Regions from separate parts of the Rhodococcus sp. IEGM 1408 genome, predicted to be linked through region 1. Evidence: riboswitches for the same ligand, from Rfam matches in the RefSeq annotation. Region 1 holds a riboswitch; each other region holds the start of a gene.
What was found. Region 1 has a riboswitch for cobalamin ahead of cobN (cobaltochelatase subunit CobN). Riboswitches for the same ligand answer to the same signal wherever they lie in the genome.
Positions count from the first base shown of each region.

Region 2: another riboswitch for cobalamin. It lies ahead of cobN (cobaltochelatase subunit CobN); the one in region 1 lies ahead of cobN (cobaltochelatase subunit CobN).
Region 3: another riboswitch for cobalamin. It lies ahead of R4P08_RS17995 (VWA domain-containing protein); the one in region 1 lies ahead of cobN (cobaltochelatase subunit CobN).
Region 4: another riboswitch for cobalamin. It lies ahead of R4P08_RS17215 (VWA domain-containing protein); the one in region 1 lies ahead of cobN (cobaltochelatase subunit CobN).

Region 1 is NZ_JAWLRW010000006.1:266,359-274,268, forward strand. Features, by position in the region: gene R4P08_RS11875 (cobalamin biosynthesis protein) at 1-198, shown strand, start outside; gene cobC (Rv2231c family pyridoxal phosphate-dependent protein CobC) at 146-1,213, shown strand; gene cobA (uroporphyrinogen-III C-methyltransferase) at 1,215-2,024, opposite strand; gene cobF (precorrin-6A synthase (deacetylating)) at 2,024-2,812, opposite strand; gene cobN (cobaltochelatase subunit CobN) at 2,928-6,779, opposite strand; cobalamin riboswitch at 6,797-6,993, opposite strand; gene R4P08_RS11900 (nitrite reductase) at 7,056-7,910, shown strand, end outside.
Region 2 is NZ_JAWLRW010000015.1:43,089-50,998, forward strand. Features, by position in the region: gene R4P08_RS17235 (precorrin-2 C(20)-methyltransferase) at 1-304, opposite strand, end outside; gene R4P08_RS17240 (precorrin-8X methylmutase) at 301-966, opposite strand; cobalamin riboswitch at 1,020-1,135, opposite strand; gene R4P08_RS17245 (nitrite reductase) at 1,135-2,004, opposite strand; cobalamin riboswitch at 2,083-2,273, shown strand; gene cobN (cobaltochelatase subunit CobN) at 2,291-6,172, shown strand; gene cobF (precorrin-6A synthase (deacetylating)) at 6,189-6,995, shown strand; gene R4P08_RS18580 (histidine phosphatase family protein) at 7,300-7,869, opposite strand; gene cobA (uroporphyrinogen-III C-methyltransferase) at 7,889-7,910, opposite strand, start outside.
Region 3 is NZ_JAWLRW010000021.1:6,869-14,778, forward strand. Features, by position in the region: gene R4P08_RS17975 (cobyric acid synthase) at 1-762, shown strand, start outside; gene R4P08_RS17980 (cobalt-precorrin-6A reductase) at 759-1,496, shown strand; gene R4P08_RS17985 (cobyrinate a,c-diamide synthase) at 1,771-3,300, opposite strand; gene cobO (cob(I)yrinic acid a,c-diamide adenosyltransferase) at 3,294-3,908, opposite strand; gene R4P08_RS17995 (VWA domain-containing protein) at 3,908-6,112, opposite strand; cobalamin riboswitch at 6,135-6,322, opposite strand; gene cbiT (precorrin-6Y C5,15-methyltransferase (decarboxylating) subunit CbiT) at 6,398-7,642, shown strand; gene R4P08_RS18005 (cobalt-precorrin-4/precorrin-4 C(11)-methyltransferase) at 7,639-7,910, shown strand, end outside.
Region 4 is NZ_JAWLRW010000015.1:32,905-40,814, reverse strand. Features, by position in the region: gene R4P08_RS17225 (cobalt-precorrin-4/precorrin-4 C(11)-methyltransferase) at 1-424, opposite strand, end outside; gene cbiT (precorrin-6Y C5,15-methyltransferase (decarboxylating) subunit CbiT) at 421-1,650, opposite strand; cobalamin riboswitch at 1,726-1,895, shown strand; gene R4P08_RS17215 (VWA domain-containing protein) at 1,917-4,178, shown strand; gene cobO (cob(I)yrinic acid a,c-diamide adenosyltransferase) at 4,178-4,792, shown strand; gene R4P08_RS17205 (cobyrinate a,c-diamide synthase) at 4,786-6,252, shown strand; gene R4P08_RS17200 (nuclear transport factor 2 family protein) at 6,252-6,599, shown strand; gene R4P08_RS17195 (cobalt-precorrin-6A reductase) at 6,745-7,488, opposite strand; gene R4P08_RS17190 (cobyric acid synthase) at 7,485-7,910, opposite strand, start outside.

The DNA.
Region 1 (7,910 bases):
GACATCCGCCGCGCGGTGCTGCTGCACGACCGCGTCCAGGTGGTCACCGCCGCGCTGGCCGTGCTGGGTGTGGTCGCACGACGCGCCGGCCACCACCGCCCGTGGGACGTCCGCGCCAAAATGACCGCTCCAGGGAGGCGACCCTATGACCGACGACCTGCTGCGCATCCACGGCGACACCCAGGTCGCCCCCGGTGAGGTCGACTTTGCCGTCAACGTCCACGGGGATCGCCCGCCGGAGTGGCTGGCCGCGCGACTGCAGGCGCGGATCCTCGACCTGGCCGCCTACCCCACCGCCGCCGACGACCTGCGCGCCCGTCGCGCCGCGGCGCGACGGCACGGCACCGACGCGGCCCGGGTGCTTCCGCTCGCCGGGTCCGCGGAGGGTTTCCACCTGCTGGCCGAGCACGCCGCGCGCCGGGGGCTGCGGGCGGCCGTGGTGCACCCGTCGTTCACCGAACCCGAGGTGGAACTGCGCCGGGCGGGCGTCCCGGTCACCCGGGTCGAGCTGCCAGAGCCGTACACCTTCGACCCCGCTCTGGTCCCGGAGGCGGCCGACCTCGTCGTCGTCGGCAATCCCACCAACCCCACGTCGGTCCTCCACCCGCGCGAGGCCCTGGCCTCGTTGTGTCGACCCGGCCGGGTCACCGTGGTGGACGAGGCGTTCTGTGACGTGGTCGACGACGAGGAGGGCGTGTCACTGGCCGGGGCCGACCTGCCGGGGCTGGTGGTGCTGCGCTCGGTGACCAAGACGTGGGCGCTGGCCGGGCTGCGGGCCGGGTACGCGGTGGGCGACCCGGCCGTCCTGGCCGACCTCGCCGCGCACCGCGTGCACTGGCCGCTCGGGACCCTGCAGCTCGAGGCCGTGGCGGCGTGCTGTTCGGACGAGGCGGCCGGTCACCTCGCGCGCATCCGGGATCGGCTGGCCACCGACCGTGTGGAGATGTGCGGGTTGCTCGAGGGCGCCGGAATCGCGATCGCCGTGCCGCCCGCTGCGCCGTTCGTGCTGGTCAAGACACCCGTGGGGATCGATCCCGGCGGGTTCCGGGGCCGTCTGCGCTCCTATGGCTACGCCACTCGACGCTGCGACACCTTCCCCGGACTGGACCCCGCCCACGTCCGGCTGGCCGTCCGCGACCCCGAGACCGTGCGGGGTCTCGTGGCCGCGTGGCAGCGGGTCGTGGGTGAGGCCCATGAACGCCCGAGTCGATGACTCAGGTGTAGGCCGACAGCTGCTCGGACAGCGCCGCGACCGCTCCGATCACGGTGATCGCGGGCGGCGCGATCCCCGCCTCGGCGGCGTCGCGGGCAATCGTGGCCAGCGTTCCGCGTAGGACCCGCTCGGCGGCGGTCGAGCCGTTCTCGATCATGACCGCCGGGGTGTCCCCGGGCATGCCCTCGGCGAGGAGTTCGGCGGTGATCGCGGCGAGGGTCGTCACCGCCATGAGCAGCACGAGCGTGGTGCCCGACCTGGCCAGCGCTCTGTAGTCGAGGGTCGAGGCGGGGCTTCCCGGCGGGACGTGCCCGGAGATCACCGACACGCCCTGCGAGAGCCCGCGATGGGTGGCGGGGATCCCGGCGAGGGCCGGTACCGAGAACGCCGAGGTGACGCCCGGGATCACGGTGACGGGCACCCCGGCGGCCGTGCACGCGAGGTACTCCTCGCCGCCACGGCCGAACAGGAAGCTGTCCCCGCCCTTGAGCCGGACGACCGTGCGGCCGCGCCGTGCGTGGTCCACGAGGATCCCGTTGATCTCCTCCTGCGGGGTGGCGGGCCCGAAGGGCACCTTGCCCACGTCGATCACCTCGATGCCGGGGTCGAGGTCGCCGAGGATCGACACCGGTCCCAGGCGGTCGGTCACCACCACGTCGGCGGCGCGGACGGCGTCGAGGCCGGCCACGGTCATCAGTCCCGGGTCGCCGGGGCCGCCGCCGACCAGCACCACCCGTCCGGTGCACTCCTCCGCGGCCGTCATCCGGGCGCCCGCCGGTTCCGCCGGCATCGGTCTCTCGTCCGCCGCCATCAGGCCACCTCCCCATCTCCACGTCGCAACAGGTACACGTCCATCACCCAGCCGTGCTCGGCCCGCAACCGCTCCCGGTGCGCCCGCAGCTCCGGCAGGACGTCGCCGACCCGTCCCGCGACGAGGGTCTCGCCAGCGTCGCCGAGGTTGCCGCCCCACCAGATCCGCCAGTCGGCCAGGTCGTCCAGCGGCAGGTCGGCGTTGAGCATCACCACCACGTTGTCGGCGCCGGCGGCCACGACCTCCCGCAGCCGCCGGCCGGTGGTCACGGTGACCGTGCCGCCGATCTCGTGCAGGACCAGCCGGTGGCGCGCGGCCAGGACCTGCAGCGCCGAGATGCCCGGGACCACCTCCACATCGAGGTCCAGACGGCCGCGCTCGGCGATCCGGTCCACGATCCGCAGCGTCGAGTCGTAGAACGCCGGGTCGCCCCACACGGGGATCGCCACGTCACCGGGCCGCGCCGCCAGGGCGCGTTCCCAGGCCAGGGAGCGGGCCTCGTGCCAGTCCGTCACCACGCCGCGGTACCCGGCGCCCGAGGAGGTCGACGACGACGAGCGGTCCCGCTGCGGATCGACCACGCCCACCAACTCCACCCGCGGAGCATGCCGGGCGAGCAGTCGCCGGCGGAGGTCGACCAAGGGGTCATCCGGCCCCTTGACCGCCGCGAGCGCGTACTCGGACGCGCGGAGCGCGGCGATCCCCTCGACGGTGATCTGGTCGAGGCCGCCCGAGCCGATGCCCACGACCCGCACCCGGCGGCGGCGCGACCGCCGGTCCGGACGCACCCCGTGATCCTGGCCCCCTTGCAGACGCGCGCAAGTACTGCATGCGCACGCGATATCTCGTGTGCGGATGCAGTGATCGCGCGCGTCTGGGCTGCGTGATTCGCGAGGGGGGGGCTCAGTCATCGTGGGACTCCTCGAGGTCGCCCTCTACGTCCAGGTAGACCTGCCGCATCCGGTCCATGATCTCCGCCTCGGGCTCGGCCCACATCCCGCGGTCGACGGCCTCGGACAGCCGCTCGATCATCCCGCGCAGCGCCCACGGGTTGGAGCGGCGCAGGAACTCCTGGTTTGTCTGGTCCAGGACGTATTCCCTGGCCAGGGTGTCGTACATCCAGTCGTGGACCACGCCGGCGGTGGCGTCGAACCCGAAGAGGTAGTCGACCGTCGCGGCCAGCTCGAAGGCACCCTTGTAGCCGTGGCGCTGCATGGCGGCGATCCACCGCGGGTTCACCACGCGCGAGCGGAACACGCGGGTGATCTCCTCCGCCAGCGACCGGGTGCGGATGGCATCGGGCGTGGTGGAGTCGCCCACATAGGCGCGCGGTTCGGCGCCGGTGAGCGCACGCACGGTCGCGATCATCCCGCCGTGATACTGGAAATAGTCGTCCGAGTCGGCGATGTCGTGCTCGCGGGTGTCGATGTTCTTGGCCGCCACCGCGATGCGCCGGTAGTTGGTGCGCATGTCGTCGGCGGCGGGGACGCCGTCGAGGCCGCGGCCGTAGGCGTACCCGCCCCAGCGGGTGTAGACCTCGGCCAGGTCGCTGCTGTCCCGCCAGTTGCCCGCCTCGATGGTCTGCAGGATGCCCGCCCCGTACGAGCCGGGCGCGGAACCGAAGATCCGGGTGGTGGCGCGGCGGTGATCCGAGTGCTCGGCGAGGTCGGCCCGGGTGTGGGCGGCCACGTAGTTCTGCTCGTCCGGTTCGTCCAGTTCCGCGACCATCCGCACGGCGTCGTCGAGCATCCCGATCACGTGCGGGAACGCGTCGCGGAAGAAGCCCGAGATGCGGACGGTCACGTCGATGCGCGGGCGCCCGAGCTCGGCGGTCGGCACCACCTCGAGTCCGTTGACCCGGCGGGAGGCCTCGTCCCATCGGGGCCGGACACCGAGCAGGGCCAGGACCTCGGCGATGTCGTCGCCCGAGGTGCGCATGGCCGAGGTCCCCCAGATCGACAGCCCCACCGAGCTCGGGTACTCCCCGGTCTCGGCGACGTGCCGCTCCAGCAGCGAGTCCGCCATGGCCTGCCCGGTCTCCCACGCCAGCCGCGACGGGACGGCGCGCGGGTCCACCGTGTAGAAGTTCCGGCCCGTGGGCAGCACGTTGACCAGGCCCCGCAGCGGGGATCCCGAGGGCCCGGCCGAGATGAAGCCGCCGTCCAGCGCGTGCATCACGGCGTCCAGCTCGTCGACCGTGGCGGCCAGGCGCGGCACCACCTCGCGGGCGGCGAACTGCAGCACCTGCGCGACCTCGTCGTCGTCGTCGTGCTCGTCGTGGTCGAGTCCGTCACCCGCGCCTCCGGCACCGACCCCGCCCGCGGTGAGGCCCGCGGCGGGTCTCACCTCGTTCATCACTTCGGACACGGCAGCGAGGTCCCAGTCGCGCGCGTCCATCGCCTCGACCAGCGCCGTGGCCAGCGCCTCGACGCGGTCGACCTCTTCGGTCGGCGCGCCCTCGGCCAGCCCCAGCGCCCGGCGCAGGCCCGGCACCGCCCCGGACTCCCCGCCCCAGACCTGCGAGGCCCGCAGGATCGCCAGCACCAGGTTGATTCGCGCCTGCCCTTCCGGCGCCTGGCCCAGCACGTGCAGGCCGTCGCGGATCTGGACGTCCTTGATCTCGCAGAGCCAGCCGTCGACGTGGAGCAGGAAGTCGTCGAACTCCTCGTCCCCGGGCCGTTGCTCGAGGCCCAGGTCCTCGTGCATGTGCGCGGCCTGCATGAGGGTCCAGATCTGCGCGCGGATGGCCGGGAGCTTGGCCGGGTCCATCGAGGCGATGTTCCCGTACTCGTCCAGCAGCTGCTCCAGGCGGGCGATGTCGCCGTAGGACTCCGCGCGGGCCATCGGCGGGACCAGGTGGTCGACGATCGTCGCGTGCGCGCGGCGCTTGGCCTGGGCGCCCTCGCCGGGGTCGTTGACGAGGAACGGGTAGATCAGGGGCATGTCGGCGATCGCGGCGTCCGTGGCGCACCCGGCCGAGAGCGCGGCGTTCTTGCCCGGCAGCCACTCCAGCGAGCCGTGCTTGCCCAGGTGGACCAGCGCGTGCGCCCCGAAGCCGCGCGCCAGCCAGCGGTAGGCGGCCAGGTAGTGGTGGGACGGCGCGAGCTCGGGGTCGTGGTAGATCGCGACCGGGTTCTCGCCGAAGCCGCGGGGTGGCTGGATCAACAGGACGACATTGCCGGCCTGGAGGGTGGCCAGGACCATCTCGCCGGCGTCGTTGACGAACAGCTCGCCCGGCGCCGGCCCCCACGCCTCGACCATCTCCGCGCGCAGCGTCTCGGGCAGGTCCGCGGTCCAACGCAGGTAGTCCTCGGTGGAGATCCGCACGTGACTGTCGGTGAGCTGGGCGCCCGTGAGCCACTCCTGATCCTGACCGCCCGCGGCGATGAGCGCGTGGATGAGGGCGTCGCCGGCGGCGGTGTCGTCGGCGAACCCGGTGTCGTCGGCGTAGTCCCCGGCGGTGTCCAGACTCGATCGATCAAGATACTGCGCGATGGGGCCATCGTCCGGGCCGAGGTCGTAGCCCTCGTCGCGCATCCGGCGCAGCAGGCGGATGGTCGAGACCGGGGTGTCCAGCCCGACGGCGTTGCCGATGCGGGAGTGCTTGGTCGGATAAGCCGAAAGCACCAGGGCGACCCGTCGGTCGGCGGGCGCCACGTGGCGAAGCCGCGCGTGGGCGACGGCGATCCCTGCGACGCGCGCGCACCGCTCGGGGTCGGCCACGTAGCGGGGCAGGCCGTCGGCGTCGATCTCCTTGAACGAGAACGGTGCGGTGATGATCCGGCCGTCGAACTCCGGGATGGCGATCTGGTTGGCCGAGTCCAGGGGGTTGACGCCGTCGTCGGAGGCCGCCCAGTCCTCGCGGCTCCACGTCAGGCACAGGCCCTGGAGGACGGGGATGTCCAGCGCGGCGATGCGTTCGACGTCCCAGGTCTCGTCCTCGCCGCCCGCGCTCACCGCTCCGGGCGTGGTGCCGCCGGCTGCCAGGACGGTCACGACCAGCGCATCGAGCGTGCCGAGCGCGTCGAACAGCTCGTCGGGAGCCGAGCGCAAGGACCCGGCGAAGACCGGTACGCCCACGGCCTCGCCGGTGGCGTCGATCGCGTCGGCCAGCGCGTGCGCGAACCCGGAGTTCCCGCTCACCTCGTGGGCGCGGTAGTAGAGCACGCCGACGCGGGGCAGGTCGGTGGCGAGGTCGCCGACGTTGTCGTCGTCGTTGTCGTTGTCGTCGTCCCGGTCGTTCCCCGCTCCGTTCCCCGTGCCGTGGCCTGCGGCGCCCGGGCGCGGCGGCATCCCCCACACCGGCACGCTCTCCGGCGGCTCGAAGCCGGCGCCGGTGAGCAGCACGGTGTCGGACAGGAAGGCGTGCAGCTGGGCGAGGTTCCGCTCCCCGCCCTCGGCGAGGTAGCGGTGGGCCTCGGCCGCGATGCCGATCGGGACCGTCGACAGCTCCATCAGGTCGGCGTCGGGGCTCTGCTCCCCGCCCAGCACGACCACCGGCAGGCCCGAGGCCGAGACCGCGGCGAACCCGGCCTCCCAGGATCGCCGGGAGCCCAGGATCCGGACCACCACCAGGTCGGCGCCGTCGAGCAGCCCGGGCAGGTCCGCCTCCACGTCGAGCCGGGACGGGTTGCCGAGCGCCCACCCGGCGCCGGAGGCCCGGGCGGAGAGCAGATCCGTGTCGGAGGTGGATAACAGTGTGATCAGTGGTGCCGAGACGTCATCAGGGGACGCCAAACGCCGGTTGGGGCGCATGTTCTTCTCCAAACCCTCGTGGAACATGTCGCCGTGGCCGGTCTCCTGGCTTCCGCATCAACGCCGTGCGACCGACCTTCCCGGATCCTGGAGGATCCAGTGGCCTCCGCCCCGTGCGGGACGGACGAGGGTCGCATGACTCCGCGACTACAGTGGCGAGGGCCGCGCCGGCTTTTCCTCCGGCTTCCCGAACACCACGGCAGCGCCGAGCCTATCCGCCCCCACCCGGTTGAGCGGTGCCCGCCCTCCCGCGGCCCGGGTGGAACACTGACCCCCGTGAGCATCACCGAACCCACCCGCCGCACCCGTGGCGACCTGTGCCCGGGGGTGTTGCGCCCGTGGCCGGCCGCCGACGGCGCCCTGGTCCGGCTGCGCGTCCCGGGTGGCCGCGTGTCGCCCGCGGCCCTGGCCGCGCTGCACGGGGTCGCCGTGCGATTCGGCGACGACGACAACGTGCACGTCACGACACGCGCGAACCTGCAGCTGCGGGCCCTGCCGATCGGCCCGGACGGACAGCTGCCCGGCGAGGTGGTGGCGGCGATCGCGGAGACGGGCCTGCTCCCCGAGCCCGGTCACGAGCTGGTGCGCAACATCCTCGTCTCGCCGCTCACGGGCCTGGTCGGCGGCCGGGCCGACCTGCGCCCGGTGACCGACCGGCTCGACGCCGGGCTGCTGGCCGATCCCGCGCTCGGCGGGTTGCCGGGCCGGTTCCTGTTCGTCCTGGACGACGGCCGCGGCGACCTTCTCGAGCGGTCCTGCGACCTCGGTCTGGTCGCCCTGGACGCCGGCACCGCACAGCTGCGGGTGGGCGCGCAGTGGTCGGACGTCGTGCCGCTGGCCGAGGCCGCCGACCGGCTGGTCGAGCTGGCCCGCGAGTTCGTCCGGGCCCGCGGCACCGGCCCGGACGCGCCGTGGCACGTGCGGGAACTGCCAGTCCCCCTCATCGCGGCCCGCCCGGCGGACCACCGGCTCGCGAGCCCGGCCCCGGTGCTGCCGTACGGTCCGGTCGCGAGCTCGGCGGGGCTGATCGACCACGTCGAGGCCCATAGCGGCGTAGTGGACCGCGCCCTAATCGACCGGCTCACCGGCGGCGACGTGGCCGAGTTGATCGTGACCCCGTGGCGCGGGGTG
Region 2 (7,910 bases), on a different contig from region 1:
GCTGCGCGGCGCGGTCGTAGAAGTCCGCGATCGCTCCCGCGTACCCGCCGGGGTGGTCGGTGAGGCCGGTAGTCACCGGGTACTCCAGCACCTCCTCGACCGCACCGGCGGGGATGAGGTCGGCGGCGATCCGCCTGGCGTTGGAGGCCTTGCCGCGGCCGGCGTGATAGGCCACCACGTCGGCGGCTCCGATCAGGCGGGCCGCCTTGAGGGTGATCAGCTCGGGGTCGCCGGGTCCCACGCCGATGCCGAACAGCCGGCCCAGCCTGTCGCCGACTGCTGCGCCCGCCGGACCGGTACTCACTCGGCCACCTGCGCCAGAGCGTTGACCGCCGACGCCGTCATCGCGGATCCGCCGCGTCGGCCGTGGACGGTGACAAACGGGATGTCGATACCGTGGTCGTCTGCCAGGGCGGCCAGCGCTGCCTTGGATTCCGCGGCGCCGATGAACCCGACAGGGCACCCGACGATCGCGGCGGGCCGGGGCGCGCCGTCGAGCAGCATCTCTAGCAGGTGGAACAGGGCGGTGGGGGCGTTGCCGATCGCCACCACGGCGCCGTCCAGGCGGTCACCCCACAGCGAGAGGGCGGCGGCGGAGCGGGTCGTGCCCATCCGTCGGGCCAGCTCGGGGACGGCCGGATCGCTTAGCAGACACACCACGTCGTTGTCCCGGGAGAGCCTGGCCCGGGTGATGCCGGAGGCGATCATGTGGGCGTCGCAGAGGATCGGCGACCCGGCGTCGAGCGCGGACCGAGCGGCACCGACCAGCCCAGGATGGACCTGCAGGTCGTTCACGAGGTCGGTCTGTCCGGTGCCGTGCACCATCCGGACGGCGAGCCGCTCGGCGTCCGGCGGGATCCGGGACAGGTCGGTCTCTCGCCGGATCGTGGCGAACGAGTCGAGGTAGATCGCCGGCCCGTCGTCGACGTAGTCGTATCGGCGCGGGGGCCGGTGAGCAGCAGGCATGGAGTCCTCCTCGGGGTTCTCGCCCCGGTCAGAAGTCACAGGCGGCGCGGCAGGAAGCGCGCCGATCCCGCGGCCAGTTTCTGGCTTGTCGACCCGCATGTCGGGCCTCACAGTGGCGGAACCGCCCCGGACTCGCACCGGGTTCCTCACCGTGGGACAGCAGGTATCCTACGCGCGCACGATGAGCACGCCACGCCACGGGGTGACCACGAGCTCGTCCGGAGCCGGGTCGGTGAGCCGGGCGATCAGCGCGCGGTCGAGGATCCCGTCCGGTGCCTCGACGTGCTCGAGCGGTCCTGTCGAGCCGGGAACCGGCCCGTACGGCAGGGCGGGTGAGGGGCTCGGGACCCGACCGTCGCCCGGGCGTGGGGCGACGAGGGGCTCGGAAAGTTCCCGCACGTGCCAGGGGGCATCGGGGCCGTCGCCGCGGGCGCGGGCGAACTCGCGCGCCAGGCCGAGCAGATGGTCGGCGGCCTCGTCGACGGGCACCACCCTGGACCAGTGCTCGCCCACCCGAAGTTGCACGGTGTCGGAATCGAGCACCGCGAGCCCCAGATCGGCGGCACGGTCCACGAGATCGCCGCGGCCGTCGTCGAGGACGAACAGGAAGCGACCCGACAGCCCGGCCAGTCCGGGATCCGCGCGGAGCCCGGCGTCGAGGCGCTCGGTCACCGGGCGCAGGTCCGCCCGACCGCCCGACAGCCCGGTGAGGGGGGAGACGAGAATGTTCCGGACGAGGTCGTGCGTCGGCGCGGGTAGCAGGCCGGTGGCGGCGATCGCGGAGATGACCCGGGTGTCGAGTTGCCCGTCCGGCCCGGTCGGCAGGGCACGCAGTTGCAGGTTCGCGCGGGCGGTGACGTGCACGTCGTCGTCGCCGTATCGCGCCGCGACCCCGTGCAGCGCGGCGAGGGCCGTCGGCGATATGCGCCCGCCGGGCACGCGCAGCCGCACCAGGGCGCCGTCGTCCGCGGGCCAGGGGCGCAGCACTCCCGGGCACATGTCCGTGCGGGTGCGGCGGGTCGGTTGGCTGGCACTCACGGACACAGTGTGGCAGCCGGGCGTGGTCGGGGTCGCGGTGAGTCGACGCCCGAGCGCCGCCGGAGTCCCGGGGCCGGATAGGCTCGCCGGTGCCGTGGTGCTCGGGAAGCCGGAGGAGAAGCCGGCGCGGCCCTCGCCACTGTAGTCGCGGAGCCATGCACTCCGAGCCGTCCCCGAACTGGCCGGAGGAACCGGGTACCTCACCCGGGGACATCGAGCATGGCGTCGACGCGAAAGCCAGGAGACCGGCCACGGCGACATGTTCCACGAGGTTTTGGAGAAGAACATGCGCCATGACCGGCGTTCGGCGTCCCCTGATGACGCCTCGGCACCACCACAGGCACCACGCATCACCCTGCTGTCCACCTCGGACACGGATCTGCTGTCCGCGCGGGCCTCGCGCGCCGAGTGGACGCTCGGCAACCCGTCCCGGATCGACGTCGAGGAGGACCTGCCCGGTCTGCTCGCCGGCGCCGACCTGGTGGTGGTCCGGATCCTCGGTTCGCGGCGGTCGTGGGAGTCCGGGTTCGCCGCGGTCCTGGCCTCGGGGAGGCCGGTGGTGGTCCTGGGCGGCGAGCAGACCCCGGACGCCGACCTGATGGAGCTGTCCACGGTGCCGATCGGTATCGCGGCCGAGGCGCACCGCTACCTCGCCGAGGGTGGGGAACGGAACTTCGCCCAGCTCCACGCCTTCCTCTCGGACACCGTGCTGCTCACCGGTGCCGGCTTCGAGCCGCCGGAGAGCGTGCCGGTGTGGGGGGTGCCGCCGCGCCCGGGAGCCGACGGCCACGGCGCGGGCGACGGCGCGGGCCTGGGCGCGGGGAACGACCAGAACGACCGGATCGACGAGGACAACGCCGGCGACCGCGACGACTCCCGCCCCCGCGTGGGAGTGCTCTACTACCGAGCCCACGAGGTCAGCGGCAACTCCGAGTTCGCGCACGCGCTCGCCGACGCGATCGACGCCACCGGGCACGCCGTGGGAGTGCCGGTCTTCGCCGGATCGCTGCGCTCGGCGCCCGACGAGCTGTTCGACGCGCTCGGCACGCTCGACGCCCTGGTCGTCACCGTGCTGGCCGCCGGCGGCACCACTCCGGGCGCGGTGAGCGCGGGTGGCGAGGACGAGACCTGGGACGTGACGCGCATCGCCGCCCTGGACATCCCCGTCCTGCAGGGCCTGTGCCTGACCTGGAGCCGGGAGGACTGGGCGGCCTCCGACGACGGCGTGAACCCGCTGGACTCGGCCAACCAGATCGCCATCCCGGAGTTCGACGGCCGGATCATCACCGCACCGTTCTCGTTCAAGGAGATCGACGTCGACGGCCTGCCCCGCTACGTGGCCGACCCCGAGCGGTGCGCGCGCGTCGCCGGGATCGCCGTGGCCCACGCGCGGCTTCGCCACGTGGCGCCCGCCGACCGCCGGGTCGCGCTGGTCCTGTCGGCCTACCCGACCAAGCACTCCCGCATCGGCAACGCCGTCGGCCTGGACACCCCGGTCTCGACCATCCGCCTGCTGCGCCGGTTGCGCGACGAGGGCTACGACCTGGGCCCGGACGACGGCCCCATCGCCCGGTTCCTGGACACCGCCAGGGACTACGCCGACGACACCGGGTTCGCCGACGACACCGCCGCCGGCGACGCCCTCATCCACGCGCTCATCGCCGCGGGCGGTCAGGACGAGGAGTGGCTCACCAGCGCCCAGCTCACCGACAGTCACGTGCGGATCTCCACCGAGGACTACCTGCGCTGGACCACGGACCTGCCCGAGACGCTGCGCGCGGAGATGGTCGAGGCGTGGGGGCCGGCGCCGGGCGAGCTGTTCGTCAACGACGCCGGCGAGATCGTCCTGGCCACCATCCAGGCCGGCAATGTCGTCCTATTGATCCAGCCGCCCCGCGGCTTCGGTGAGAACCCGGTCGCGATCTACCACGACCCCGAGCTCGCACCCTCCCATCACTACCTGGCCGCCTACCGCTGGCTGGCCCGCGGCTTCGGCGCGCACGCGCTGGTCCACCTGGGCAAGCACGGCTCGCTGGAGTGGCTGCCGGGCAAGAACGCCGCGCTCTCGGCCGGGTGCGCCACGGACGCCGCGATCGCCGACATGCCGCTGATCTACCCGTTCCTGGTCAACGACCCCGGCGAGGGCGCCCAGGCCAAACGCCGCGCGCACGCGACGATCGTCGACCACCTGGTCCCGCCGATGGCGCGCGCCGAATCCTACGGCGACATCGCCCGACTCGAGCAGCTGCTGGACGAGTACGGGAACATCGCCTCGATGGACCCGGCCAAGCTCCCGGCCATCCGCGCGCAGATCTGGACCCTCATGCAGTCCGCGCACATGCACGAGGACCTGGGGCTCGAGCAGCGGCCCGGCGACGAGGAATTCGACGACTTCCTGCTGCACGTCGACGGGTGGCTCTGCGAGATCAAGGACGTCCAGATCCGCGACGGCCTGCACGTCCTGGGCCAGGCGCCGGAAGGGCAGGCGCGGGTCAACCTGGTGCTCGCCATCCTGCGCGCCTCGCAGGTCTGGGGCGGCGAGTCCGGGGCGGTCCCGGGCCTGCGCCGCGCGCTCGGCCTGGCCGAGGGCGCGCCGACCGAGGAGGTCGACCGGGTCGAGGCGCTGGCCAAGGCGCTAGTCGAGGGGATGGACGCGCGGGATTGGGACGTCGCCGCGGTGCCCGACGTGATGAACGAGGTGAGACCGGCCGCCGAGGGCCTCACCGCGGGCGGGGCCGGCGCGGGTGGCGCGGGTGACGGACTCGACGACGACGACGACCACGACCACGACCACGACGACGACAACGACGACGACGAGGTCGCGCAGGTGCTGCAGTTCGCCGCCCGCGAGGTGGTGCCGCGCCTGGCCGCCACGGTCGACGAGCTGGACGCCATCCTGCACGCGCTGAACGGCGGTTTCGTCCCGGCCGGGCCGTCCGGTTCCCCACTGCGGGGCCTGGTCAACGTGCTGCCCACGGGGCGGAACTTCTACACGGTGGACCCGCGCGCGATCCCGTCGCGACTGGCCTGGGAGACCGGGCAGGCCATGGCGGACTCGCTGCTGGAGCGGCACGTCGCCGAGACCGGCCAGTACCCGTCCTCGGTCGGTCTGTCCGTCTGGGGGACCTCGGCCATGCGCACCTCCGGGGACGACATCGCCGAGGTCCTGGCCCTGCTCGGCGTCCGGCCCGAATGGGACGAGGCGTCCCGCCGGGTCAACGGGCTCGAGGTGGTGCCGGCCGACGAACTCGGGCGCCCCCGCATCGACGTGACGGTCCGCATCTCGGGCTTCTTCCGCGACGCCTTCCCGCACGTGATCGGGATGCTCGACGACGCCGTCCGGATGGTCGCCGAGCTGGACGAGCCGGACGACCAGAACTACGTGGCCGCCCACACCCGGGCCGACCTCGCCGAGCACGCGGACCACCGCCGCGCCACCACCCGCATCTTCGGCTCCGCGCCCGGCTCGTACGGGGCGGGCATCCTGCAGACCATCGAGGCGGGCAACTGGCGGGACAGCAGCGACCTGGCCGAGGTCTACACCCGCTGGGGCGGGTACGCCTACGGCCGCGGCCTCGACGGCGTCCCCGCCGCCGACGACATGCGCACCAACTACCGGCGCATCGCCGTGGCGGCCAAGAACATCGACACCCGCGAGCACGACATCGCCGACTCGGACGACTACTTCCAGTACCACGGCGGGATGATCGCCACCGTGCGCGCGCTCACCGGCGCCGAACCGCGCGCCTACGTGGGCGACTCCACCACTCCGGACGCGATCCGCACCCGGTCGCTGGCGGAGGAGACCACGCGCGTGTTCCGCTCGCGCGTGGTCAACCCGCGGTGGATCGCGGCCATGCAGCGGCACGGCTACAAGGGCGCCTTCGAGCTGGCGGCCACCGTCGACTACCTCTTCGGCTTCGACGCGACCGCCGGGGTGGTGCACGACTGGATGTACGACACGCTGGCCAGAGAGTACGTCCTGGACCAGACCAACCAGGAATTCCTGCGCCGCTCCAACCCGTGGGCGCTGCGCGGGATGATCGAGCGGCTCTCGGAGGCCGCCGACCGTGGGATGTGGGCCGAGCCGGACGCGGAGATCATGGACCGGATGCGGCAGGTCTACCTCGACGTGGAGGGCGACCTCGAGGAGTCCCACGATGACTGAACCGGCGACTGAACCGGTGACTGAGCCACAGCGCCGGCGGGTGCGGGTGGTCGGCATCGGCTCGGGCGGCCTCGATCAGATCACCGTCGAGGGGATCGCCGCCCTCCGCGCGTCCGGGTACGCCCTCGCGGCGGTCAAGGGGCCGGATGACCCCTTGGTCGACCTCCGCCGGCGACTGCTCACCCGGCATGCTCCGCGGGTGGAGTTGGTGGGCGTGGTCGATCCGGAACGGGACCGCTCGTCGTCGTCGACCTCCTCCCCGCTCGGCTACCGCGGCGTGGTCCTCGACTGGCACGAGGCCCGCTCCCTGGCCTGGGAACAGGTCCTGGCGACCCGTCCCGGCGACGTGGCGATCCCGGTGTGGGGCGACCCGGCCTTCTACGACTCGACCCTGCGGATTGTCGACCGGATCCTGGACCGCGGTCGCCTCGATTTCCGGGTAGAGGTGGTGCCCGGCATCTCCGCGCTGCAGGTCCTGGCCGCGCGCCACCGTCTGGTCCTGCACGAGATCGGGGGAACGATCACGGTGACCACCGGCCGCCGGCTCCGCGAGGTAATCGATGCGGGCGCGGACAACGTGGTGGCCATGCTCAACTCGGACCTGCCGCTGGACGACCTCGCCGACTGGCACATCTGGTGGGGCGGCAATCTCGGGGACGAGGGGGAGTGCCTGGTCTCGGGCAGGGTCGGCGACGTGCTGGCGGACCTGCGCGCCCATCGCGAGCGACTGCGCGCCGAGCACGGCTGGGTGATGGACGTCTACCTGCTCCGCAGGCCGGACCCACATTCGGTGTGGGAGCGGATGGAGAGCCCGTTACGGTGAAGTTCGCGGGCGCGGCGGAGGCCGCCGCGTTGCCTGATTCCGGTCAGGCATCGGCGAGTCCGTCAGAAATTGAACAGTATGAGCGCGGTCGTGGTCGCGCGATCAACTGAGAGCGAGTGTCGATGTCGTTCCCGCTTCGGGGGGGTCGGTAAAGTACACATTGGGCCACTCGGGAAGTCGATATGAGTCCGACACGCCCGGGAGCCCTCACGGCCAGCTCACCGAGAATCAGATCGTGTCATGCGCGATGTCGGTGGATCGAGCCTAACTCCCAACGGTCTCAACCACCTTGACAACTTCCGCTTCACTGCACTCGCATGGGTATCCAAAGTTCGGTGATAGAGCCATTTGCAGCTGTCGGGTTAACCAAGCCCGGCATAGACCACAGGCGGACCGCCTCACGAATGACGTCTCCGTGGGTGACAACAACGACGGGCCCGCCGCCCTGACCCAGCTCCACTGCCGCCCGTCGAAGCCGGTCGGCGACATCTGTGCGCGACTCCCCGCCGGGGAGGGGGTCATCCCGCCCGAGGCCGACCTCGGCGCGCTGACCCTCGCCGACGGGTCGGCCCTCGAATCCACCCCAATGGCGCTCACGCAACAACGACGATCTCTCGACCGGGAGCCCGGTTACTCCCGCGATAATTTTCGCGGTGTCGAACGCGCGCTGCAGGTCTGAACTCAGGATTCGGACCGGTTCGTAGTCAAGGAGGTCCCGGGCCGCCTTGTGTGCCTGGTCTTTTCCGAGGGGTGTCAACGCTGGCCACCGCGACTGACCCTGCATCCGACCCGCTCGGTTCCACGTGGATTCGCCGTGACGCACCCAGAGAGTATTCGGCCTGCACCCCGAGTCGACGAAAGTTGGCGGGTTCATAACAACGTGTACGAGGAACTTAGCCGCCTGCGACGGGTGAC
Region 3 (7,910 bases), on a different contig from region 1:
AACTTCACCGACGTCGATGCCCTCGGCCTGGAAGCGGACGTGGAGCTGGACTACGTCACGGAGCCCCGCGACCTCGTGGGGGCGGACCTCGTCGTCGTCCCCGGGACCCGCGCCACCCTCGACGACCTCGCCTGGCTCCGCGCCCGGAGCCTCGACCGTGCACTCACCTCCCACGTCGAGCGCGGCGGCGCGGTGCTGGGGATCTGCGGCGGCTTTCAGATGCTCGGCGGGGAGATCGCCGACCCGGACGGCATCGAGGGCGAGCCCGGCGCGTGCGTGACCGGCCTCGGTCTGCTCGGCGTCACCACGCGTTTCGGCGCGGAGAAGGTGCTGCGGCTGCCCATCGGACGCGCGCTGGGCCAGGACGTGGGCGGGTACGAGATCCATCACGGGAGGGTGAGCGTCGGCGGCGGGCGCGAGCGGGTCGACGACGACGAGGAGTTCCCCGGCGGAGCCCGGCGGGGCCGCGTGTTCGGCACCATGTGGCACGGAACCCTCGAATCGGACGGCTTCCGGTCGGCGCTGCTGGCCGAGGTCGTCGGCGGCTCCGGCGGCATGGGCGGCGGCTCCGGCGGTGATGGCTCCGGCGGCGCGGGTCGTGCGCGCCCGGCGTCATCGGTGAGTTTCGCGCGGGCCCGCGAGGCGCGGCTCGACCTCCTGGCAGATCTCGCCGAGGAGCACCTCGACCTGGACGCGCTCTTGGAGTTGGCCCGCTCGGGTGCTCCGGAACTGCCGCTGCTGCCGCCGGGGGCGGGCCGGTGAGCGTGCTGATCCTGGGTGGGACCGCGGAGGCCCGCGAGCTCGCTGCGTTGTTCCACGAAGGCGGCCGGAGATTCTCCTCGTCGCTGGCGGGTCGGGTCGCGCGGCCGCGGCTGCCGGTGGGGGAGGTGCGCGTCGGCGGGTTCGGCGGCATCGACGGGCTCCGGCGGCACCTCACGGAAGCCGGCGTGACCGCGGTGGTGGACGCTACCCACCCCTTTGCCGCCGGCATCTCGGCCAATGCCGCCGCCGCCTGCGCCGCTGCGGAGGTCCCGCTGCTGCGGCTCGAGCGACCGGGCTGGGCCGCGGCCCCGGGGGCCGACCGCTGGCACTGGGTGGACGACCACGACGAGGCGGCGGCGACTGCGTCCCGCATGGGCAGGCGGCCGTTCCTCACTGTCGGCCGACAGTCGCTGGGCAGGTTCGTCGGCCCGCTGGCCGGGCACCACGCGCTGGTCAGGGTTGTGGACCCGCCGGAGGTGGATCTGCCCGTGCCGTGGCGGCTGCTGCTGAACCGCGGCCCTTACTCGGTGGCGGGTGAGCGCGAACTCTTTACCGATCACGGCGTGGACGTGCTGGTCACCAAAGACTCGGGCGGCGGTCACACGTGGTCGAAGATGGCGGTGGCCGACGAGCTCGGGGTGCCGGTCGTGGTGGTGCGACGACCCGGACCCGCGCCGGGCGTGTCCGTCGCGGCGTCCGTCGCCGAGGCCGCGGCCTGGGTCACCGCCCTCTGAGCCTGCCCACTGCCCGGCCGTGAGCTGACCGCCATTCCGCTGACCGGCCCACGCCGACCGCCGACCCGTCTACCAGGCCCACGCCGGCCCGCCCGGCACGGATGTTTCGTAACCACGAAGAAGCTTGACGTAGCCACTGCGGGAAACCGGCCGAAATTCCGCAGTGAGTACGACAAAGCTGGACGCCCACCGAGCGAGGCAGGTCGGCGCTCGGGTCGGACAGCGTCAGGGTCGGGCGGCGTCAGAGTCGGGCGGCGCAGAGACTCGGGCGGCGTCAGAGGCGGGCAGGCCGGCGCGTGGTGGCGACCCGCCGGGCCTGCCCCGCGAATCTCGCCGCCAGCGCGGGATGCCCGGCCCAGTGCGTGTGCAGGTAGGAGGCGTGGACCGAACCGTGGACGAACCCCTCCGGCCCGGCGCTGCTGGTCCAGGCGGGAGCCGCGCCCGGTCCGTCCGTGCTGGGCACGCCCGCGTGAGAGCCCGCCGCGCCCGCCGCGCCGGCGGGCGGGTTCACGGCCGTGCGGTGGAACTCGTGGCCGGTGACCTCGGTGCCGGCGGTCGCCAGGACGCTGTCGGAGACCGCGGTCGACCGGCGGTACGCCAGCGTGAGCCGCGGGGCCATGGCGGCGTCGGCGTCGATCGCCCCCACCATCGGCACGCCGTCGAGGCTGCGACAAAGGTAGAGCAGGCCCGCGCACTCGGCGACCGTCGGTGTCCCGGCCGCCGTCGCCGCGCGCAGCGCCCGCAGCATCGGCTCGTTGGCGGCGAGGTCTGCGGCGTGCACCTCGGGGAACCCGCCACCGAGGTAGATCCCCGCCGTCCCGTCGGGCAGTGACTCGTCGGCCAGTGGGTCGAACGGTGCCACCGAGCAGCCGGACGCCTCGAGGAGCTCGACCGTCTCGGCATAGCGAAACGTGAAGGCCCGGCCACCGGCCACGGCGATGAGCGGGCGCACCTCGTCGTCGTCACCCTCGTACGGCCGACCAGCACCCAGCGCCGCGCTCGCCGACCACGCCGCGCCCGCCAGCGGAGGCGCCCCGCGCGCGATGCGCATGACGGCCTCGAGGTCGATCGACGCGGCCACCTTCCCGGCGAGGTGGTCCAGCGACCGCGCGGCCTCCGGGCGCTCCGCGGCGGGGACCAGTCCGAGGTGGCGGGAGGGGGCGGTGACGTCGTCGTCGCGCTGGAGGACACCCAGCACCGGGATGCCGAGTGGGGCGAGCGCGCGGCGGACCTCGTCGGAGTGGCGGACGGAGCCGGCCTTGTTGAGCACCACCCCGGCGATGCGCACGGCCGGGTCGTAGGAGGCCATTCCCAGCACCACGGCGGCGATGCTGCGGGAGGCGTGCGAGATGTCCACGACCAGTACGACGGGGGTCCCGGTGAGCGCCGCGACGTGGGCGGTGGAGGCGAACCCGTCGCCGCCGATGTGGCCGTCGTACAGGCCCATGACGCCCTCGATCACCGCGACGTCGGCGGGCCGCCCGGTGCCGATCCCGGCCCCGCCCGCGCCCCCACCTGCGGCGGCACCGTGCAGCAGCAGCGGCACGATCCGTTCCTCGCCCACCAGGTGCGGGTCGAGGTTGCGGCCCGGCCGCCCGGTGGCGAGGGCGTGGTAGCCGGGGTCGATGTAGTCGGGGCCCACCTTGTGTCCCGAGACCTCCAGCCCGGTGCGGCGCAGCGCGGCCATGAGGCCGGTCGCGACGGTGGTCTTGCCGTGCCCCGACGCCGGTGCGGCCACCACGATGCGCGCCTGCGCGGTGCGCGCGGCTGCCGAGGCGGGCGGGTCGGGCGGGTCGGTCACCATTCGATGCCCCGCTGACCCTTCTGCCCGGCGTCCATCGGGTGCTTGACCTTGGTCATCTCGGTGACCAGGTCGGCGACCTCCAGCAGCCTGGTGTCGGCGTCGCGGCCGGTGATCACCACGTGCTGCCGTCCGGGGCGACTCGCGAGGGTGGCGACCACGTCGTCGACGTCCACCCAGCCCCACTTCATCGGGTAGGTGAACTCGTCGAGCAGGTAGAGGTCGTGCCGCTCGTCGGCCAGGCGCCGCTTGATCTCGGCCCAGCCCTCGGCGGCGTCGGCGGCGTGGTCGTCCTCGGTGCCGTCCTTGCGCGACCACGACCAGCCCGAGCCCATCTTGTGCCACTCGACCGGCCCGCCCTCGCCGGTCTCGGCGTGCAGGCGGGCGAGCCGTTCCATGACGGTCTGCTCGCCGATGCGCCACTTGGCGGACTTGACGAACTGGAACACCCCGATGTCCCAGCCCTGGTTCCAGGCGCGCATCGCCAGCCCGAACGCGGCCGTGGACTTTCCCTTGCCGGGCCCGGTGTGGACCATGACCAGCGGCCGGTTGCGGCGCTGGCGGGTGCTGAGCCCGTCGTCGGGCACGATCTCCGGCTGTCCCTGGGGCATCAGGCCACCTCGTTCCGGGGGCTGACGGCCCGGGGGCGCGCGGTGCGCGCGCGGGCTGTGTGAACGTCTACCGTGTCGGTGAGTCCCTCGGCGGTGACCTCGCCCAGCGGCACGTGCTCGGCGCCCAGGTGTCCGGCGAGCTCGGCGGCCAGGCCCATGCGGAAGCGACCGGTCTCGCAGTCCACCACCACCGACGCCACCCCGAGGGAGGCCAGCCCGGCCGCCGCGGCGCGGGACCGGGCGAGGGCGTGCGGGCCGTGGGTGGCGCGGCCGTCGGTGACGACGACGAGGAGGGCCCGCCGCCGCGGATCGCGGACGCCCTCGATCCGCAGGACCTCGGCGGCGGTGAGCAGTCCCTCCGCCAGTGGGGTCCGTCCGCCCGCCGGGAGTGCCGAAAGGCGGGTGGCCGCGATGTCGACCGAGGAGGTGGGCGGCAGGGCCACGTGCGCGCCGGACCCGCGGAAGGTCACCATTCCAACCTTGTCGCGGCGGCGGTAGGCGTCCAGCAGGAGGGAGAGGATCGCGGTCTTGACCTGCTCCATCCGGGTGCGGGCGGCCATGGATCCCGAGGCGTCCACGCAGAACAGCACGAGGTTGGACTCCCGGCCCTCGCGCACGGCCGAGCGCAGGTCCTCGGCGGCCAGCCGGAGCCGACCACCGCCGCGACCGGCCTCGCGACCCCGGGCGGCCTGCTGCGGCGCGGCCGACCGGATCGTCGCGGGCAGGTGCAGGTCGGACCCGGTGAACGCGCCCGCGCCGATGCGCCGGCCGGTGGTGGTCACCGCCCGGGAGCGCCGGCCGGCCGCGCCGTGACCGGTGCCGGTGACGGCGAGCAGGCGGGTCCGGTACGGCTCCGAGGCCGCGGTGACCGTGCCGGGCTCGGGCCGGGTGGGCCCGGGGGCGTCGGGCTGGGAGGCGTCGCCGGCCTGATCTGCGCCGTCGGCAACCTCGTCACCGGCCTCAATGCCTGTCTCGTCCGCAGAGTCGCGGTCGTACTCGGCCTGGCGGCCAGCGTCATCGCTCGCCTGATCGGCCGAGGCCTGCGCCGGGGTCGACTCTGCGCCGGGGGCGTCTGCCGGGGCGGACTCGGCATCCGTAGTGTCTGCCAGCGCGGACGCGTCTGCGGACTCAGACTGATCGGCGTCCTCGGCCGGCGCGGTCTCGTCCCGGGGGTCGGGGTCGGGATGGGGCTCGTCGTCGTCGCCCAGGAGCCGTTCCAACAGGTCCTCGTCGAGCCCCGGCGCATCGAACGGGGCGCGTCGCCGGCGGTGCGGCAGCGCCATGCGCGCGGCGACGCGGATGTCCTCGCGGGTGATCCGGGTCCGGCCCTGCCAGGCGGCGTGGGCGGCGGCGGTGCGGGCGGTGACGATGTCGGCGCGCATGCCGTCCACGTCGAAGCCCGCGCACACCCGGGCGATGGTGGTCAGCGCCCAGGGGGTCAGGCTCACCCGGCCGAGCACGCGACGCGCGGCGGCGATCCGTTCGCGCAGCGCGCGCTCGTCGGCGGCGTGGTCGGCGGCGAACCCCGCGGGGTCGGCTTCGAAGGCGATCCGGCGGCGCACCACCTCGGCCCGCAGGACGGGGTCGCGTGGCGCGGCCACCTCCACGGTCAGGCCGAAGCGGTCAAGGAGCTGTGGCCGGAGCTCACCCTCCTCGGGGTTCATGGTGCCGATCAGCACGAAGCGCGCGGCGTGCTCCACCGAGATGCCGTCGCGCTCCACGGTCACCCGCCCCATCGCGGCGGCGTCGAGCAGCAGGTCCACCACATGGTCGTGGAGCAGGTTGACCTCGTCCACGTAGAGCAGTCCGCGGTGCGCGCGGGCGAGCAGTCCCGGCTGGAACACCGTCACGCCGGCGGCGAGCGCACTCTCCAGGTGTAGTGATCCGGTGATGCGGTCCTCGGACACCCCGATCGGCAACTCGACCAGGCGGACCGGCCGCCGCTCGGTGGGTGCGTCGTGGGGGATCAGTCCGTCCGGCGTCTCAGAACCGCCGTCGTCGGGTGCGGAGGAGAAGCGGTCGCCGGTGACGACCTCGATCTCCGGCAGGATCCCGGCGAGGGCGCGGACCATCGTGGACTTGGCCGTGCCCTTCTCGCCGCGGATCAGTACGCCGCCGACCGACGGGGACACCGCGGTCAGGGTCAGGGCCAGCGCCATGTCGTCGGAACCGACGACAGCGCTGAAGGGGTAATGCTGTGGCATGGGGGCTCCCGCTCTCGTCTGCCAGGTGCGGTCAGCGCGAGGCCGGTCTCCGGACTTCCCGGCTCATCTCGGGCGATCGCGCTGGGCGCGGACGCCTGAGAGGCCGGGTTACCGTAGCGGGCCCTGTGCCGGATTCTCACCGGCTTCCCAGATTCTCCCCTCCGCCCCGCCTCGGGCGGGTCGTGGGGCACCTCGTGCTGTTGGGGTGAAGTTGTTGTGCACGGCCGAGGCTAGCCCAACGGGCTGACCCGGGGCGCCGCAGGTGTCGCGGTAGGGTTCCGCGTCATGAACGCACGGGTGGTGGTCGTCGGCATCGGCGGCGACGGGTGGGCGGGGCTCGACGAGGCCCGCCGTCGTGCCGTTCTGGGCGCCGAGGTGTTGCTCGGCGGGGAGCGTCATCTGGCGATGGTTCCGGGCGATGTGACGGCCGAACGCGTGCCGTGGCCGCGGCCGCTGCGGGACGGATTGCCGGCCGTGCTCGAGCAGTGGGCCGGGCGATCGATCGTGGCCCTGGCCTCGGGCGATCCGCTGGTCGCCGGGGTCGGCACCACCCTGATCGGTGTGCTCGGCGCGGACGCGGTGGAGGTGCTCCCGGCGGTGTCCTCGGTCGCCCTGGCCCGCGCCCGGATGCGGTGGCCGGCCGAGTCCGTGGCGGTGCTGCGCGACCACCGCACGCTCCTTCGCGAACTCGCGCCGGGGCGGCGTCTGTTGGTGCTGAGCGCCGACCGACACACGCCTTCGGAGGCCGCCGCGACGCTTGTCGGCGCCGGATTCGGGGGGAGCGCGCTCACTGTCCTCTCCGATCTGGGGAGCCCGTCGGAGGCGCGCGAGACCTGCGCGGCGCACGACTGGGCGCCCGGTCGTCAGGCCCCCGCCCTGCACGTTCTGGCCGTCGACTGCCTGGCAGATGCCACCGCCCGGCCGCTCGGGCTGGCGCCCGGTTTGCCCGACGATGCCTTTGAGAACGACGGCCAGCTCACCCGCCGTGACCTACGTGCCTCGGCCCTGTCCCGCCTCGCGCCGTCGGCCGGTGAGCTGCTGTGGGATGTGGGCGCCGGCGCCGGGTCGGTGGGCATCGAGTGGATGCGCGCGCACCCGTCGTGTCGGGCTGTCGCTGTGGAGGCCGATCCCGGGCGGGCCGCGCGGATCGAGCGCAATGCGGCCGCGCTCGGCGTGCCCGCGCTGGAGGTCGTCCACGGCCGGGCGCCCCAGGCTCTGGACGGTCTGCCGCGGCCGGACGCGGTGTTCATCGGTGGGGGCGGCACCGCTCCTGGCCTGCTGAGACAGTGCTGGGAAGCACTTCGTCCCGGCGGACGGCTGGTCGCGCATGCGGTGACCCTGGAGACCGAGCGCCTGGTGGTCGACGCCCGCGCCGAATTCGGCGGGGAGCTGACCAGGATCCAGGTCGAGCACGCCGACTCGATCGGCCGGTTCACCGGCTGGGCGCCAGCGCGGGCCGTGGTGCAGTGGGCGGCCGTGAAGCCCTTCGTCGCTGCGGCTGATACTTCGGAAACAGGGGAGAGCTCGTGACCGTTCACTTCGTGGGAGCCGGCCCCGGCGCCGCTGACCTGCTGACGCTGCGCGCGGCTGCGGCGCTTGCCGCCGCCGACGTGTGCCTGTACGCGGGGACGTATCTCGACGACGGGGTGCTCGACCACTGCCGACCCGAGGCCCGGTTGGTGGACACCCAGCATCTGGATCTGGACGGGATCATCGCCGAGATCGTCGCCGCCCGCTCCGAGGGGCTCGAGGTGGTCCGGCTGTGTTCGGGTGACCCGTCGCTGTACTCGGCGCTCGC
Region 4 (7,910 bases), on a different contig from region 1:
AGCGGGCCTGGACTCGGGTGAGCACCACCGACTGCACGAGCTCGGGAACAGTGAGCTCCACACCCAGCTCCGCAGCTGCGGCTGCGTACGCCGGGACGCCCGGGACCACATCCCACGGCACACCCGCCGCGTCGAGGCGGCGGGTCTGTTCGGCGAGCGCAGAGTAGAGCGACGGGTCGCCCGAACACAGCCGGACCACCTCGAGGCCAGCAGCGTGGGCCTCAGCCAGTTCGGCGATGATCCCGTCGAGATCCAGGTGCTGGGTGTCCACCAGCCGGGCGTCGGGGCGGCAGTGGTCGAGCACTCCCTCGTCGAGATACGTACCCGCGTACAGGCAGACGTCCGCGGTCCGAAGCGCCTCCACCGCACGCAGCGTGAGCAGGTCGGCGGCGCCGGGGCCGGCTCCGACGAAGTGAATGGTCACGAGGTCTCCTCCATCGGCTCCGAAAAGGGCTTGACTGCAGCCCACTGCACCACAGCCCGCGCGGGGGCCCAGCCGGTGAACCTGCCGATCGAGTCGGCCCGCTCGCCCTGCAGCCGGGTCAGTTCGCCGCCGAACTCGGCGCGGGCGTCCACGAGTACTCGCTCGGTCTCTAGCGTCACCGCGTGGGCGACCAGCCTGCCACCGGGACGCACCGCGTCCCAACACTGCCGCAGCAGTCCCGACGCGGTGCTGCCGCCGCCGACGAAGACGGCATCGGGATCCGGGAGCCCGTCGAGAGCCTGCGGCGCCCAGCCGTGGACGAGCTCCAGAGAGGGAACCCCCAGCGTGCGGGCGTTGCGCTCGATGCGCGACGCCCGCTCGGGATCAGCCTCGACCGCGATCGTCCGGCAAGACGGATGCACCCGCATCCACTCGATGCCCACCGACCCGGCGCCCGCGCCCACGTCCCACAGCAATTCACCGGCAGAGGGCGCGAGCCGGGACAGGGCGGAAGCCCGCAGATCCCGGCGGGTCAGTTGGCCATCGTTCTCGAAGGCGTCATCGGGCAGGCCCGGGGCCAGGCCGAGCGGGCGCGCGGAGGCGCCGGCCACGCACTCAACGGCCAGAACGTGCAGGGCAGGCGCCTCGCGACCCGGCTCCCAGTCTCGCGCCCGGCAGCTCGTGCGCGCCTCCGACGGGCTCCCAAGATCGGAGAGCACGGTCAGCGCGCTCCCCCCGAAGCCCGCGCCGGTCAGCATCGAGGCGACCTCCGAAGGGGTGTACCGGTCGGCCGAGAGCACGAGCAGACGACGCCCTGGCGCCAACTCGCGGGCGAGGACCCGGTGGTCGCGCACCACTGCCACCGTGGCGGCAGGCCACCGCATCCGGGCACGGCCCAGCGCGACCGAAGACACCGCCGGCAGCACCTCCACCGCCTCCGCACCGAGCAGGTCGATCAGCGTCGTTGCCACCCCCGCCACCAGCGGATCACCTGAGGCCAGGGCGACAATCGACCGCCCGCGGAACCGCTCGAGAACCTCGGGAAACCCGGCCCGCAGCGGCCGCGGCCAGGGCACGCGCTCGGCCGCCACGTCACCTGGAACCAGCGCCAGATGACGCTCCCCGCCCAGCAGCACGTCGGCCTCGCGGACGGTGCGACGGCGCGCCTCGTCGAGCCCCGCCCAGCCGTCACCGCCGATCCCCACCACGACCACCCGTGCGTTCATGACGCGGAACCCTACCGCCGAGCCCCGCCGCCCAGATCCCCAGGACGCTGAGTAGTCTCGAAACTGAACCACAACTTCACCCCAACAGCACGAGGTGTCCCACGGCCGCTCCGGCGGCCGGAGGGGAGAATCTGGGAAGCCGGTGAGAATCCGGCACAGGGCCCGCTACGGTAACCCGCGCCTTCGACGCCAGCGCCGAATGAGCCGGGAAGTCCGGGAGACCGGCCTCGCGCTGACTAGTCTGGCAGACGAGAGCGGGAGCCCCCATGCCACAGCACTACCCCTTCAGCGCCGTCGTCGGTTCCGGCGACATGGCGCTGGCGTTGGCCCTCACCGCGGTCTCGCCGTCGGTCGGCGGCGTGCTGATCCGCGGCGAGAAGGGCACCGCCAAGTCCACCATGGTCCGCGCCCTCGCCGGTATCCTGCCGCAGATCGAGGTCGTGACCGGCGACAGGTTCTCCAGCGCGCCGGACGACCGCGGCACCGACACCCCGGACGGGCCCCTACCGCTGGACGCGCCGACCGAGCGCCGGCCGGTCCGCCTGGTAGAACTGCCGCTCGGCGCGACCGAGGACCGCATCGCCGGGTCCCTGCACTTGGAGAAGGCCCTGAGCGAGGGCGTCACCGCGTTCGAGCCGGGCCTGCTGGCCCGTGCGCACCGCGGAATCCTCTACGTGGACGAGGTCAACCTGCTCCACGACCACGTGGTGGACCAGCTCCTCGACGCCGCCGCCATGGGCCGGGTCACCGTGGAGCGCGACGGGGTGTCCGTGGAGCACGCGGCGCGCTTCGTCCTGATCGGCACCATGAACCCGGAGGAGGGCGAGCTCCGGCCCCAGCTGCTCGACCGCTTCGGCCTCACCGTCGAGGTGGCAGCCCCGCGCGATCCATCGCTGCGGGCGAAGGTGATCCGCCGCCGGGTCGCCTTCGATTCCGACCCCGAGGGCTTCTGCGCCACCTATGCGGCCGACGAGCAGGCCCTGCGCGAGCAGATCGTCGCCGCCCGGGAGCGCGTGGGCGGCATCGAGCCCACCGACTGGGCGCTGAACAAGATCGCTACCGTCTGCGCGGGCTTCGACGTCGACGGCATGCGCGCCGACATCGTCACCGCGCGAACGGCCGCTGCCCACGCGGCGTGGGAGGGCCGGGACCGGATCACGCGCGCCGACATCCGCGTCGCCGCGCGGATGGCGCTCCCCCACCGCCGGCGGCGCGCGCCGTTCGACGCCCCGGGCCTGGACGAGGAGCTCCTCGACCGGCTCCTGGGGGACGACGACGAGCCCGATCCGCGCGACGGCGGGCCCGGCACGGATGGCCCAGAAGGCGACCAGGGCGACGACGACCACACGGGCGACCACTCGGCCGGCCCGCAGGACGCCGGCTCCGGCGCGTCAGCCGACACCGGCGACGCCGGAGACACCGAGGGCCACGAGCCCCCGCCCGGGGACAACGCGCCCACGGCACCCGAGCAGTCAGACCCCCACTCCGGCAGCGGGCCGGAGCAGGGAGACCGCACCAACACCAACACCGACGCCGACGACCCGCGGCCCGACGGCGACGGGGCCGAGCAGGACGGCGGGGTCGAGAAGGACGGCAAGGCTGGCGGCGCCGCGACCGCTCCGGGAACGGTGGCGGCGGCCTCTGCGCCGTACCGCACACGAATGCTGACCGTCACCGGGACGGGAAACGGGGTCTCCGGCCGCCGGTCCCGCGCGATCACGACCACCGGCCGGCGCACCGGCTCAGGCGGGTTCACCGGCTCCGACGTGCACCTGCCCGCCACGATCCGCGCCGCCGCGCCCCGGCAGGCCGCCCGGGGTCGCAAGGGTGGCCGCGACGGGGGGCGACTGCTCCTGAACTCCCGTGACCTGCGCTCGGCGGTCCGCGAGGGCCGGGAGGCGAACCTGGTGCTCTTCTGCGTGGACGCCTCGGGATCCATGGCCGCGCGCACCCGCATGGAGCAGGTCAAGACCGCCATCCTCTCCCTGCTGCTGGACGCCTACCGCCGACGCGACAAAGTGGGCCTGGTGACCTTCCGCGGGTCCGGCGCGCAGGTGGCACTGCCGCCCACCTCCTCAGTGGACGTGGCCGCCGCCCGCCTGGCAGAGCTGCCCGCCGGGGGCCGGACCCCACTGGCGGAGGGGCTGCTCACCGCCGCCGAGGTGCTACGCATCGAGAGGGTCCGCGATCCGCAGCGGCGACCCCTCGTCGTCGTCGTCACCGACGGCCGGGCCACCCACGGCCGCGACGCCCTCGCCCGGTCCCGCGCCGCGGCGGCCGGGCTGGCCTCCCTGGGCGTGGCGTCGGTGGTGGTGGACTGCGAGACCGGCCGGTTCCGCATGGGCCTGGCCTCCGAGCTCGCCACCCACCTGGGCGCCGAACACATCCCCCTGGGCGAGGTGACGGCCGAGGGCCTCACCGACACCGTCCGCGCCCGCACCGATTACACCAACGCAGGGACACGCGGTCCGGCACGAGACGACTCCGCACGAGACGAACCGACGCGACCCGAGGGAGAGGTGGCCTGATGCCCAAGGGACAGCCGGAGATCGTGCCCGACGACGGGCTGAGCACCAGGCAACGCCGGAACCAGCCGTTGCTCATGGTCCACACCGGCCCCGGCAAGGGGAAGTCGACGGCCGCGTTCGGGCTGGCGATGCGCGCATGGAATCAGGGCTGGGACATCGGGGTGTTCCAGTTCGTCAAGTCCGCCAAGTGGCGGATCGGCGAGCAGACGGTCATGGAACGCCTCGCGCGCCTGCACGCCGAGACCGGCGAGGGCGGTCCCGTCGAATGGCACAAGATGGGCTCGGGCTGGTCGTGGTCGCGCAAGGACGGCACCGAGGACGACCACGCCGCCGACGCCGCCGAGGGCTGGGCCGAGATCAAGCGTCGGCTCGCCGACGAGCGGCACGACCTCTACCTGCTCGACGAGTTCACCTATCCCATGAAGTGGGGCTGGGTGGACGTCGACGACGTGGTGGCCACGCTCGCGTCACGTCCCGGTCGCCAGCACGTGGTGATCACCGGACGCGACGCCGACCCCCGGCTGGTCGCCGCGGCCGACCTGGTCACCGAGATGACCAAGGTCAAGCACCCGATGGACGCCGGCCAGAAGGGCCAGCGGGGGATCGAATGGTGACGCACCTGCCCCGGCTCGTCGTGGCGGCCCCGGCGTCGGGCCACGGCAAGACCACCGTCGCCACCGGGCTCATGGCCGCCCTCCGGCGCAGGGGGCTGACGGTCTCCGGCCACAAGGTGGGGCCGGACTACATCGACCCGGGCTACCACCAGCTCGCGACGGGGCGGCCCGGCCGCAACCTGGACCCGCACCTGGTCGGTGAGAACACGATCGTCCCCCTCCTGCTGCACGGCGCCCAGACCGGGCCGAGCCCGGCCGAGGTGGCCGTGATCGAGGGCGTGATGGGACTGTACGACGGCCACATCGGCGGCGACGGATTCGCCTCCACCGCCCACGTGGCCGGCCTCACCGACACCCCGGTCCTGCTCGTCGTGGACATCTCCCACGCCTCGCGCAGCATCGCGGCCGTGGTCTTGGGGATGGCGACGTTCGACCCCTCCATCCGCATCAGCGGCGTGATCCTCAACAAAGCGGGATCCCTCCGGCACTCGGACGAAGTGCGACGGGCGCTGGCACCACTCGGGATCCCGGTGCTCGGCGTCCTCCAGCGCGACGACGAGGTGACGGCCCCGTCCCGCCACCTCGGCCTGGTGCCGGTGGCGGAGCGCCCGGAGGCCGCGCGGTCGCTGGACCATCTGGCGGGCAAGGTGGCCGCATCGATCGATCTGGACGCGGTGATGCGGATCGCCCGTGAGGCGCCGCCGCTGGCAGGGTCACCGTGGTCACCGGATACCGCACTGGTCGGTGCAGGCGGTGGTCACGTATCTGGGGACGCCGAAGAACTCGCCGGCGGTCCGGTCACCGGCGGCCCCGGCCCTGCGGCGGGCCCGGGCAGACCCGTGGTCGCAGTGGCCGGCGGGCGGGCGTTCACGTTCCGCTACGCCGAGACCATCGAACTGCTCGAGGCCGCCGGGTGCGAGGTCGCCGTGTTCGATCCCCTCACCGACTCGGACCTTCCCGCGCGCACCGCTGGCATCTACCTCGGTGGTGGATTCCCTGAGGTACACGCCCCGGCCTTGTCCGGGAACGCCCCGATGCTGCGCGCTCTGCGTGCGGCGACGTCGGCGGGGATGCCGACGGTCGCCGAATGTGCCGGACTCCTTTACCTCTGTCGTAGCCTCGACGGCGCCCCGATGGTGGGAGCGATCGATGCCGACGCCGCTATGGCCCCGCGCCTCACACTGGCCTACCGCAGCTCCACCGCGCCCGCCGACAGTGTCCTCGCCGCGGCCGGCACCGAGATCACCGGGCACGAGTTCCACCGCACCACGGTCACCCCGGCCTCCGGCGCGGCTCCCGCCTGGACCGGTCCCGCCGGGCCGGAGGGATTCGTCACCGGCTCGGTCCATGCGTCGTACCTGCACACCCACTGGGCCGGGCACCCCGGGTTCGCCGTGAGGTTCGCCGCCAATGTGAACCGTTTTTCACAAGCCATGGCGCTGGGCGCCACACCTCGGTAGTGTCTCGTCCAACCCCCGGTGACGCCACCGGGCTGGCTCCCGATTGGGACACCGCCATGGCCACCACGCGCAGCGTGATCGAGCAGAACATCCGTGCATTCAATGACCAGGACGCCGAGTCCGTACCGTGGTCGCAGGACGCTGAGTTGACGACTCCGGGAGGAAAATTCACCGGCCGTGAGGGCATCCTCGGATTCTTCGGGGTCTTCCAGGGAGCGTTCTCCAACGGCGCACTGACGGTGAACTCGTGGATCGTCGAGGGCGACCGCGCCTCGGTCGAGAGCTGTCCTCCGGGATCCACGACGGCGTGCTGCAGAGCCCTGGGGCGAGGTGCCGCCCTCCGGTAAGCCAGGGACGTTCCAGTGGAGCGCGTCGTACCAGGTGCGCGGGGACGAGCTCCCCTCCGAGCACCTGTATTTCGACCAACTCGGCTTCCTGGACCAGCTGGGTCTGTTGCCCGAGTGGCTCGGAGCTGACCCGCTCGGGCGATCGTCAGTCTCGTACCGGCGCGTCGACCCACTCGGCAGCGGAGGCCGCATCGTCGACGACTTCCACGCCGGGCGCGACCCCCGGGCGCCGGACCACGACCACCGGTACCCCGAGCTCACCGGCCACGGCCATCTTGGACCACGTGCGATCGCCGCCCGAGTCCTTGGTGACCAACAGGTCGACCCCGTGCCCGGTGAACAGCTCACGCTCGCCCTCGGCCGAGTAGGGTCCCCGGCTGAGGAGGAGCCGCCAGCACGCGGGGAGTTCCAGCCCCGGCGGGTCGACCACCCTGACCAGCGCGTCGTGCCCGGCGAGCGGCCCGGCGAAGCGGCCCAGCGACTGCCGACCGACGGTGAGGAACGGGCGCTGGCCCAGCCGGGCGGCGGTGGCCGCGGCCTGGTCATGGTCATCGACCCAATGCCAGCGGTCGGCCCCGGGCGCGACGGCCCAGCCCGGCCGTTCGAGGCGTAGCAGCGGAACCCCGGCCCCGGAGCAGGCGGCCGCGGCGTTCGCCGAGATTCCGGCCGCGAAGGGATGGGTGGCGTCGACGACCGCACGCACTGCGTGGTCGCCTAGGTACGCGCGCAGACCGGTGGCGCCCCCGAAACCCCCGATTCGCACCTCCCCGACGGGCAGCCGCGGTCTCGCCACCCGCCCCGCCAGGGACGAGGCGAAGCCGTGTCCGGCGTCCCGCAGCAGGACGGCCAGCTCCCGGGCCTCGGCGGTCCCGCCCAGCACGAGGATCATCGCCTGGCGCCCGGCTGCAGGGACGGCATGTCCGGCGCGCCCTCCCGGGCCAGGCCCAGCAGCGCGTCCAGGTCGAGGTGCTCTTCTGCCAGGTCCCCCAGCAGGTCCAGCCGCCGCTCACGCGCGGCCGCGAAGTCGACCCCCGAGGGCTCGCGGGTGCGGCCCACCCGGGCGGTGACCTCGGCGAGGAATGCGCCCCGGAAGGCGTCCGACTCGAGGCTGCCGTGCCACATGGTGCCCGCCACGCCCTCGCGCCGCGCGCCCCCGAGGAACTCCTCGTCCGCGCCGACGGTCACGCGGCCGTGGTGGATCTCGTACCCGGCGGCCGGTTGACCGAGCGCCGCGCCGGTGGGGAGCCGGAGCACCTTCTCCGGTCCGAACTCCGTCTCCACGTCCAGCAGACCCAGTCCCTCGACCTCAGC